Regions from separate parts of the Micromonospora sp. NPDC004704 genome, predicted to be linked through region 2. Evidence: riboswitches for the same ligand, from Rfam matches in the RefSeq annotation. Region 2 holds a riboswitch; the other holds the start of a gene.
What was found. A riboswitch is a leader RNA that binds a small molecule or an ion and turns the genes downstream of it on or off. The one in region 2 is predicted to bind S-adenosylmethionine.
Positions count from the first base shown of each region.

Region 1: it holds a riboswitch for S-adenosylmethionine, as region 2 does, so the genes downstream of both, ACWEFB_RS32590 (aminotransferase class V-fold PLP-dependent enzyme) here and ACWEFB_RS33325 (ABC transporter substrate-binding protein) in region 2, are expected to answer to the same signal.

Region 1 covers NZ_JBSGCD010000038.1:45,409-50,402, reverse strand. Annotated here, with positions in the region: gene ACWEFB_RS32595 (PrsW family intramembrane metalloprotease) at 1-966, opposite strand, end outside; SAM riboswitch class IV at 1,096-1,217, shown strand; gene ACWEFB_RS32590 (aminotransferase class V-fold PLP-dependent enzyme) at 1,262-2,569, shown strand; gene ACWEFB_RS32585 (FUSC family protein) at 2,696-3,835, opposite strand; gene ACWEFB_RS32580 (HD domain-containing protein) at 4,019-4,660, shown strand; gene ACWEFB_RS32575 (DUF4031 domain-containing protein) at 4,841-4,994, opposite strand, start outside.
Region 2 covers NZ_JBSGCD010000041.1:18,098-23,091, reverse strand. Annotated here, with positions in the region: gene ACWEFB_RS33335 (amino acid ABC transporter ATP-binding protein) at 1-278, opposite strand, end outside; gene ACWEFB_RS33330 (amino acid ABC transporter permease) at 304-1,092, opposite strand; gene ACWEFB_RS33325 (ABC transporter substrate-binding protein) at 1,134-2,006, opposite strand; SAM riboswitch class I at 2,275-2,364, opposite strand; gene ACWEFB_RS33320 (NADP-dependent oxidoreductase) at 2,438-3,388, opposite strand; gene ACWEFB_RS33315 (TetR/AcrR family transcriptional regulator) at 3,437-4,060, shown strand; gene ACWEFB_RS33310 (CoA-binding protein) at 4,068-4,556, opposite strand; gene ACWEFB_RS33305 (O-acetylhomoserine aminocarboxypropyltransferase/cysteine synthase family protein) at 4,553-4,994, opposite strand, start outside.

The sequences.
Region 1 (4,994 bases), on a different contig from region 2:
GCGCTCGGTGAGCCGGCCCTCCCAGCCGCGCAGCCAGACGGCCAGCCCGACCATGCCGAGGAAGATCGGCACCATCACGCCGATGTACCCGTAGAGCACGATCAGGTTCTGCCCGAGTGCCGCCGCCAGTGAGGGCATCAGGTTCCAGGTGCCGTGCAACATCATCGCCGCCAGGAGACCGGCCAGCGGGGCGAAGATCCGGATCCGCCGGTCCGCCGAGCGGGCCGCGATACCGAGCCCGATCCCGGTCATCGCGGTGAACAGCGGGTGGGCGAACCCGGTGAGCAGGATCCGGACGATGAAGATCGCGAACACGTTCTGCACCCCGGTCGCGGGGCCGTACTGGTCGGCACCGGCGGCGTAGCCGTACCCGCCGAGGTAGAGGATGTTCTCCACCATGGCGAAGCCGACCGCGGAGAGTCCGCAGTAGACGATCCCGTCGGTGATGCCGGACCACTCCCGGCGGCGGAACAGCAGCAGGAGGAACGGTCCGAGGGCCTTGGTCAACTCCTCGATGAACGGCGCCCCGAGCACCGCCACCAGCGAGTCCGGCAGCCCCCATCCGGCGAACAGCTCGGCGGTCTCCCGGTTCACGTTCAGCGAGGCGGCGGTGGCGACGAACGCACCCCAGGCGAAGCAGAAGATCAGGTAGACCATCGGCTCGGGCTCGTACCGGTCGAGCCAGAGGAAGCAGGCGATCAGCACCGGCACCGGCAGGATCGCGGCCACCAGCCCGATGATCAGCGCCTGCAGGCCGAGGTCGTCGCCGAGGGTTATCGCCATGTAGACCGCACAGCCGGCGATCAGCAGGATCACCCCGGCGAGCACCAGACCACGCCGCCAGGTCAGCCCCCGGCCGGAGAACTTCGCCACCCTCGGCGGGATGGCGCTGACCGGCGGGGTCGGCGCGGCAGGCGGGATCGGCGGCGGCGAGTAGGGATCTCCGCCGGGCGGGGTGTCGGCCATGACGCCAGCGTAGTCACCCCTCGACCCGCTGGTCGGACCGCAATCCGTCCGGTTATGCTGCCAGGCAGGTCACGAGTGCCAGCGACCAACGCACACCGACCCGACCGACCACCGGCGAGACGCCGAATGGTTCGACCGGACGGTGGGCGAAGCCCCAGCTTGCTGGCCGGCAACCCTCGTCGAGTTCGCGGTGGGGTGCCCTGGGTGATGACCGGGCCCAGCCCGATCCGTGTGCTGGGCAAGCGCGGACCCCACCCTCAGCAACCGGGGTCCCGGATTGCCGGAGGTCGTACCCATGCGTTCCACTCTCGTACCCGTCTCCTCCCCGGTCGACCCGCGCACCGCGCCGCGCCCGACGGCCGCGACCGGGATCACCGTCGCGCCGCTCGCCGCCACCGGACCGCTCGACGTCCTCGGCGTGCCCGACCTGGTCAACCTCGACTACGCGGCCACCGCACCCTGCGCCCGTGCCGCAGCCGACGCCGTGGCCGAGCTCCTGCCCTGGTACGGCAGCGTGCACCGGGGCGCCGGGGCGCTGTCCCAGCGCAGCACGCTCGCGTACGAGCGGGCCCGGCAGACGGTCGGCGACTTCCTCGGCACCCGGGCCGACGACTACGTGATCTTCACCCGGAACACCACCGACGCGCTCAACCTGCTCGCCCGCGCGGTCCCGACCGGCACCACCGTGGTCACCTTCGGCGGCGAGCACCACGCCAACCTGCTGCCCTGGCCGAACACGGTACGACTGCCCGTCCCCGCCTCGCCCGCCGCGGCCGTGACGGCCCTGAGCCAGGCACTGCGTGAACTGCGCCGCGAGTCCGACCCGGCCGACCCGATCCTGGTCACCGTCACCGGCGCCAGCAACGTCACCGGCGAGCGGTGGCCGGTGACCGAGCTGGCCGCCGTCGCCCACCGGTACGGCGCCCGGATCGCGGTCGACGCCGCCCAGCTCGCCCCGCACGCGCCGGTGGACATCGCCGGATCGGAGATCGACTACGTGGCGATCTCCGGGCACAAGCTCTACGCACCGTTCGGCACCGGAGTGCTCGCCGGACGGGCGGACTGGCTGGACGCGGCACCGCCGTACCTGTTCGGCGGCGGCGCGACCCTGGGTGTCGGCACCGCCACCCACGACGTGCGCTGGGCGGACGGCCCCGGACGCCACGAGGCCGGCACCCCGAACCTGCTCGGTGCGGTCGCCCTCGCCGCGGTCTGTACGGCCCTCGGCGAGGCGGACCGGGCCGACCTGCACGCCCGCGAGCAGGACCTGCTGGCCCGGTTGCGGGCCGGGCTGCACGCCCTGCCGGGCATCGTCGAGCTGCGTACCTTCGACGCCGACGCGCCACGGGTCGGCATCGTCTCCTTCGTGGTCGCCGGTCGGGACTCGGCCGAGGTCGCCGCCGAGTTGGCCCGAGGGCACGGAATCGGCCTGCGCGACGGCCTGTTCTGCGCCCACCCGCTGGCCCGACGGCTGCTCGGCGAGGCCGCCGCGCGCAGTGGCCGGTCCGACCTGCCGCCGACCGCCCTGCGGGCGAGCATCGGCCTGGGCAGCACCGCCGCCCACGTCGACCGGCTACTCGCCGCCCTCACCGAACTGAGCTGACCCGCCGCGCCCCGGGCTGACCGCGAAACCGCACGGTCAGCTCGGCGGCCGACGGCTGCGCGACCGGGCCGGATTGCCGACCGGCCGCGCGATCAACTCGCCGGGCCGGCGGATTGGCTGGTCGGGTCAGTGTGCCGACGGGCGGGAGCTGCGGGTCGGGCTGGTCTGGGTGCTCACCGCCCGGCGGACCAGGCGGTTCGCCTCGGTCCGCTCGATCCCGGTGGCCCGGAGCACGTCGCTGGCGGTGGTCCGGATCTGGGCGACGACCACGCTGCCGGAGAAACCGACCCCGTCGGAGTACGCCCGACCGGCCGCGGTGACCGAACGGAGCACCCGCTCCCGGGCGGCCTCCGGGTCCAGCCCCGCGCCGAGTTCCTGGTGCAGCAGCCGGACCGCGTCGGCCAACTGCCGCACCGCCGACGCCATCGCGGCCGGGATCGGCTCGTCGTCCTCCAGCGCGGTCACCGCCCGCCGGACCAGCACCCCGCTGTTGTGTACGGCGTGGTTGATGTACTCGGCGCTCTCCGCGTACCGGGTGAGGGCCCGGCGGCGGTTCCACCGGGCGGGCGCGAGGGTGGCGGTCTCCCTGCCCCCCTCCAGCGCCTCCTGCAGGCCGTCCATGTACTCCTCGACCCGGCGGAGCCGGTCCAGCGCCGTCGAGGCCCGGACAGGGTCGTGTTCTGCCAGCGCCTCCGCGGTCACGGTCAGTTGCTCGGCCAGGGTCTCCAGCGCCGGTCTGGCCGCCCGGTCGACGATCCGGAGCGGGTTGAGTGGCAGCAGCAGCGCCACCACGAACAGCCCGACCCCGCCACCGACCAGCGCGTCGATGACCCGTGGGAACTCGACGTTGCTCATCTTCGGTGCCAGCGCCACCAGCAGTACGGCGGTGGCCGCCGCCTGCGTCACGACGGCGACACTTCCGCCGAGGAAGATGGTGACGATGATGGACAGGGTGACGATCAGTCCGAGCTGCCAGGGTCCGCTGCCGACCACGATGATCAGCAGGTCGCCGATCCCGATCCCGACCGCGACCCCGAGAATCAGCTCGACGGTCCGGCGCAGCCGCTGGCCGAGCGAGGCGGCGAGCGTGCCGACCGCCGAGATCGGCGCGAAGACCGGGTCGGTGTTGCCGAGGACGTCGTGCGAGATGTACCAGGAGAGCAGGGCGGCCACACCCGCCTGGAGGGCGAGTACGAAGTTGGCCCGTACGGCGTGCACCCGGTCCTGCACCGTGGTTTTCGAGCGTTCGCCAAGCTCGCTCACCACGTGGTTGACCCGCTCACTGTCAAGGTCTGCGGCTGAGCGGACCTTGTTCCGGGCGGACTCCATGGCCGGGACTACCCAACATCAACCCACTCAATCCCCAACACGCACCGCATTCGCCCCGACATCGGTCACGACCGGGTCGAGCACCCCGTCGCCGGTCACCGCGGTGATCGGGGCGATCCGGTGACCGGACTGGTCGAACGGTGGCGGGCCGCCGTACGGGGTGCGGGGGCCACCGCCGCCGAGCCTGATCTGAGCGCGGCCGGGGAGGACCTGCTCCGGCGGTGGGAGGAGCCGCACCGGCAGTACCACACGGTCGGGCACCTGGTGGCCGTACTGGACGTGGTCGACGCCGAGGCGGGGTGGACCGGCGACGCCGATTCAGTACGCCTCGCGGCGTGGTGTCACGACGCGGTCTACGACCCGCAGTCGCCCGGTGACACCAACGAACGGGCCAGCGCGGCCCTCGCCACCGAACTACTGACCGGACTCGGACTGCCGGCCTCGGCGGTGACCGAGGTCGAACGCCTGGTGCTGCTCACCGCCGGACACCGGGTCGAGCCGACCGACCGGGCCGGGGCGCTGCTCTGCGACGCCGACCTCGCCATCCTCGCCGCTCCCGCCGCCGCCTACGACGAGTACGCCGCCGCAATCCGCCGCGAGTACCACCACGTGCCGGACGAGAACTTCCGGGCCGGTCGGGCGGCGGTGCTCCGCGACCTGCTCGACCTGCCCACCCGCTACCGGCTGCCCCACCTCGCCGCCCGCTGGGAACAACCCGCCCGCGACAACCTCACCCGCGAACTCACCCACCTCCACCCCTGACACCCAGCCCCCTCCCACCCCGAGAAGACACGCCCTCTCCCACCCCGACGAGCCCCGCCCTCTCCACTCCGACGAGACACCCCTCTTGTAGAGAAAGAGGGGCTATCACGGGCCGGATAACCACTCTTTCTCTACAAGAGGGCGGGTTCTCTACGAGTGGCGGGGCCACGCGTGCGGTGGTTAGGCGAGGTGTTTGGGGCGGCGGAGGTTGGCGGCGCGCAGGAGGCGGGCGATCTCGCGGCCGGGAACCACTTGGGCGCCGAGCCAGACCGCCATCGCGAACCGGTTGTCCGGCAGGTCGTAGTGGTCCCGGTCGAACGCCCGGCGGGGTGCG
Region 2 (4,994 bases):
TGGAAGACCATGCCGATCTGCTGACGCAGCCGGTCGGGGTCGCGCCGCAGCACGCTCTCCCCGTCCAGGAGCACGTCGCCGCGGTCGGGCTCCAGCAGGCGGTTGACGGTTCGCAGCAGGGTGGACTTTCCCGACCCGGAGGGGCCGATGACACACGCGGTCTGCCCCCGCTCGACGTCCAGATCCACTCCGCGCAGCACCTGGTGACGGCCGAACGCCAGGTGGATGTCACGGGTCGACAGACTCACCGACCCGCTCACGGCGGGATGTGGGTCCATTGCGGTGACCACTGATTGATCATGCTCAGACACGTGCTGCCCCTCCCGCAGTCGCAGAACTCGCCGTACCGGTGCCGAGCGTGGTGGGCTCCTCCTGGTCGGGGCCACTCACGCCTGCGTGCCGCAGCCGCCGGTCGATTCCGTTCACCACGTGCGTCAGCGGCACCGTGATGACCAGATAGAAGAGGCCGGCCAGGAGGAGCGCGGACTCGTTGCCGGTGTTCGCGGCGTAGTCCTGGCCGACCCGGAACAGGTCCCGCTGGCTCGCGAGCAGGCCGAGAAAATACACCAGGCTGGAGTCCTTGATCAGCGCGATCAGTTGGTTGACCCACGCCGGCAGGATCCGCCGGACCCCCTGCGGAATGATCACCAGCCGCATCGACGTCCGGTAGGACAGGCCGAGCGCCCGGCATGCCTCCAGTTGACTGGCCTCGACGCTCTGGATGCCGGACCGGAAGATCTCACCGATGTAGGCCGCGGCGATCAGCGACAACGCGAGAATGCCGAGCGGGTACGGGTTCGGACCCCACCAGGCCATTCCGAGCGGGGCGAGTCCGACCCCGATGAGCAGGATGGTGACCGCCGCCGGCAGACCCCGGAACACATCCGTGTAGATGCGTGCCGGCCAGCGCAGCCAACGGGTCCGAGCCAGTCCGGCGACAGCGAGGAGCATGCCGACCAGGGTGCCCAGGGTGGCCGAGATCAGCGCAAGCAGCAGGGTGTTGCGCAGGCCGACAGTGAGCATCTCGGGCAGGGCTTCGCGCATCGACTCCAGGTCGAAGAACGTCTCCCACAACGTCTTGAGGGTATCCATCGCCTTACCTGTCTCGAACCCGTTGACCGGTCACCCTCGGATCAGGCCGAGGGGGTGGCGGCGGGACTCGTCCTGACCGCCGGGTACGCGACGTTGCCGCTGCCGGGCTTGAAGGTGTCCGGGACAGGACGTCCCGGGTAGTACTGCTCCTGCAGCCGGGTCCAGGTGCCGTCCTCGATCACCTGGTCGAGACCCTTGTTCAGGGCCTCGCGCAGCGCGTCGCTGCCCTTCGCGACCGCGAACGCGGTCGGCGCGGAACTGAGCTGCTTCTCCACCAGGACGATCTTTCCGGCGCTGTCCTGGGCGGACTTCTCCCCGATTTCGGCCGGCGAGATCCAGGCGTCCGCGGTCTTTGCCTTCAACTGGTTGATTGCGCCGTTGTAGTCCGGGACGCGTACCGGATCGAGCCCTTCCTTGGTGGCATAGTCATCCTGGACCGTGCCCTGGACAACAACCACCCGGGTGCCCTTGAGATCCGCAAAACTCTTGATCGGCGACCCGGCCGGTACGTCGAGACCGAAGTAGCCGAAGTCATACCCGTTGCCGAAGTCCACCGTCTTCTTACGGGCCTCGGTGATGGTGATGGAGGAACTGCCCACGTCGAACTTGTGGTTGTTGACCTGCGCGAGCAAGGAGGAGAACTCGGTGCCGACAAACTCGACCTTCAGCCCCACCTTGCCGGCAACGGCGCTCAGCAGGTCGTTGTCGAAGCCGGTGAACTTCCCGTCCTTGAGGTAGACGTTGGGCGGGGCGTCGCTGAGCGTACCGACCCGGAGGACACCGGGTTGGAGCAGCTTGTACGGGTTGTCGGCCGAGTCGGTGGACGACGACGAACCGCAGCCGGCAGCAGCACCGACCAGCGCGAGGGCCGCGGCGGCGGGCAGCAGACGTGCGAGGACAGATGACAGACGCATGTGTGGAACTCCAGAAAAATGCGCGCGGCATCGCCGCCGGAGTACCGGCAGGAATGGTGGCGCGACAGCCTGACCCGGACGGCGTGTTACAGCCGTTTCAGGAATGGTGGGAAAAGATGCCGGCGCGGTGTGACGACCGGCAGTCGGGTTCAGCCGTGCTGGCGACAGAGCATGGTGCTGGTACGGCACAGGTCGACATGCCGACGCCACCAATGCCACGTGACGTGCAGCCGACTCACTCGCTCGGCACGCGTACCCACGGAACAAACCTCCATCGGTCCTGGCGGTAGCACCCGCACCCGATGGGGGGTTGCTGCGACGTCAACGAGCCAGGTCTCTCAGTCGCTCTGGATGGGCTGCGTCAGCTTACTGAATGCGGGCGGAATTGTTCCAGCCAGAAACGGCGCCTGTGGCGCTCGCCACCGTCCCGATCAGTTCACCAGCACGATCTTTCCACGCGCATGCCGGCCTTCGCTCAGTTCGTGTGCGGCCGCGGCCTCGGTAAGCGGGAACGCCGCCGCGACCGGCACCCGCAACCGGCCCTCGTCGGCGAGCGTGACCGCGATCGCGAGGCCGTGCAACGCCAGCGGGTCGGCTGGTGCTCCCACGGCCACGCCCGTGTCGTCTGCCGGCGCACCGTGTGACATGTGTACGCCGTGTGCCGCAGCGGTCCGATCCGCGATCGTCACCACGCGCGCCGGGTCGCCGGCAATGGCGACGAGGTCCGGCAACGCCCCTGCGGCACAGTCGAACACCGCGTCCACTCCGGCCGGTGCCAGTGCCCGGACCCGTTCCACCAGCCCCGTCCCGTACGTCGTCGGCTCGGCGCCGAGGACACGGAGAAAGTCGTGGTTGTGCTCGCTCGCCGTACCGATGACGGTGGCACCGCGAGCGACCGCCAACTGGACGGCGATGGTGCCCACCCCGCCCGCCGCGCCCTGCACCAGCAGGGTGTGCCCGGCGTCGACCGCGAGCCGGTCGAGGACACGGGTGGCGGTCTCGACGCTGCCCGCGGCGCCGCCGGCTTCCTCCCAACTCCACCCGGCGGGTTTCGGTGCCCACGCAGCCAGGACCGCGAAGTCGGCGTTGGCACCGCGTACGGCCGATCTGGTCATACCGAACACCTCGTCACCGATCCGGACGCCGGTGACGGCGGGGCCGATCTCGTCCACCACGCCCGCGGCGTCGAACCCGGTCCGGAACGGGAAGGTCACGGGCACCATCTCGCGCCACGCCCCGGAACGGATGGACACCTCCCCCGGCGAGATCCCGGAGGTCCGTACGGCAACGCGGATCTCGCCCGGTCCCGCGTGCGGGGCCTCCACCTCGGCGACGTGCAGGACGCTGGACGGGCCGTACTCGGTGAATTGGATCGCTCTCATGCGGCGACCGTAACGGAGCACCCCGTCCGTTTGGCTAAAGTGAGAGCGGTGACGGCCCAAGTGATAACGCAGCTCCGTGCGGACGCCCGGGAAAACCGGGAGCGCATCCTCGCGGTCGCCCGCGCGGCCTTCGCCACCGAGGGCCTCGACGTGCCGATCCGGGAGATCGCCCGGCGCGCCGAGGTCGGTGTCGCGACCGTCTACCGGCACTTCCAGACCAAGGAAGCGCTGCTCACCGAGGCCTTCGCCGAGCAGCTGGCCCTCTGCTCGGCGGTCGTACGGGAGGGTCTGGCCGCCGACGACCCCTGGCGCGGGTTCGGCCTGGTGATCCGGAAACTCATGGAGATGCATGCCCTCGACCGGGGCTTCGCCCGCGCCTTCACCTCGCAGCTCCCCCAGGCGGTCGACTTCGCCGCCGACCGCGACCGCACGCTGCGTCTGCTGCTCGAACTGGTGCGACGGGCGAAGGACGCCGGCTCCCTGCGGCAGGACTTCGTGCTGGAGGACTTCAGCCTGGCGCTGATGGCGAACGAGGGCATCCAGGCCGAGACGCCCGAGATGAGGGTGGCGGCGTCGCGCCGCTTCGCGGCCCTGATGATCCAGTCCTTCCAGGCGAAGCCCGTCCCGATGCCGCTTCCGCCGCCCGTTCGGTTACCCCTGTCCCGACGTTGACCGTTGGCTATTGGAGCCCGGTGCGGACCGAGGTGATGCGGTGGGTGTTGAAGCCGAGCCAGTGCATCCGGCCCCGATAGCGGGCGTGCTCGATCTTGAGGCAGCGGTCCATGACCACCGTCAACCCGCCGTCCTCCGCGATCTGCCCGCCCTCGGCGTTGATCACCCCGAACTGGCACCAGAGGGCGCCGGCATTGATGGCGACAGCCTCCCGGGCGATCGCCGGCAGCGCGCTCGGCGCACGGAAGACGTTCACGACGTCCACCGGCCCGGGTACGTCGAGCAGGCTCGGGTAGCTGGTCTCACCCAGAATCGTCGTCTCGCGGGGGTTCACGGGGATGACCCGGTAGCCGTGTCGTTTGAGGTAGTAGCCGACAAAGTAGCTGGCCCGAAGCTCGTTGTTCGACAGACCGACGATCGCGATGGTCCGGGTGGTGTGCAGCACGCGCTGGATCGTCGACGGGTCCTGGTACCGAGCGAGATCTGTCGTGGTCATGCCGCCGATACCTCATTTCCCGCCGTTGCGGCGACTGCCCCCGCCGTTGCGGCGACCTTGGCGAAACCCTGTTCCAGGTCCCAGATCAGGTCCTCGACGGATTCGGTGCCGACCGACAGGCGTACGGTACCCGGTCCGACGCCGGCCGCCCGCAGTTCGTCATCGCTCAGTTGGCGGTGCGTGGTGCTGGCGGGGTGAATGATCAGACTCTTCGCGTCGCCCACGTTCGCCAGGTGGGACCAGAGGGTCACGCCCCGGATGAGGTCCTGCCCGCCGGATCGGCCGCCAGCGCAGTCGAACGAGAACACCGCGCCCGCCCCGTTCGGCAGGTACTTCTCCACGAGTGACCGGTACCTGCTCGTCGGCAGGCCGGGGTAGGTCACGTTCGTCGCCAGGTCGTGCGACTCGAGGAAAGCCGCGACCGTACGCGCGTTCTCG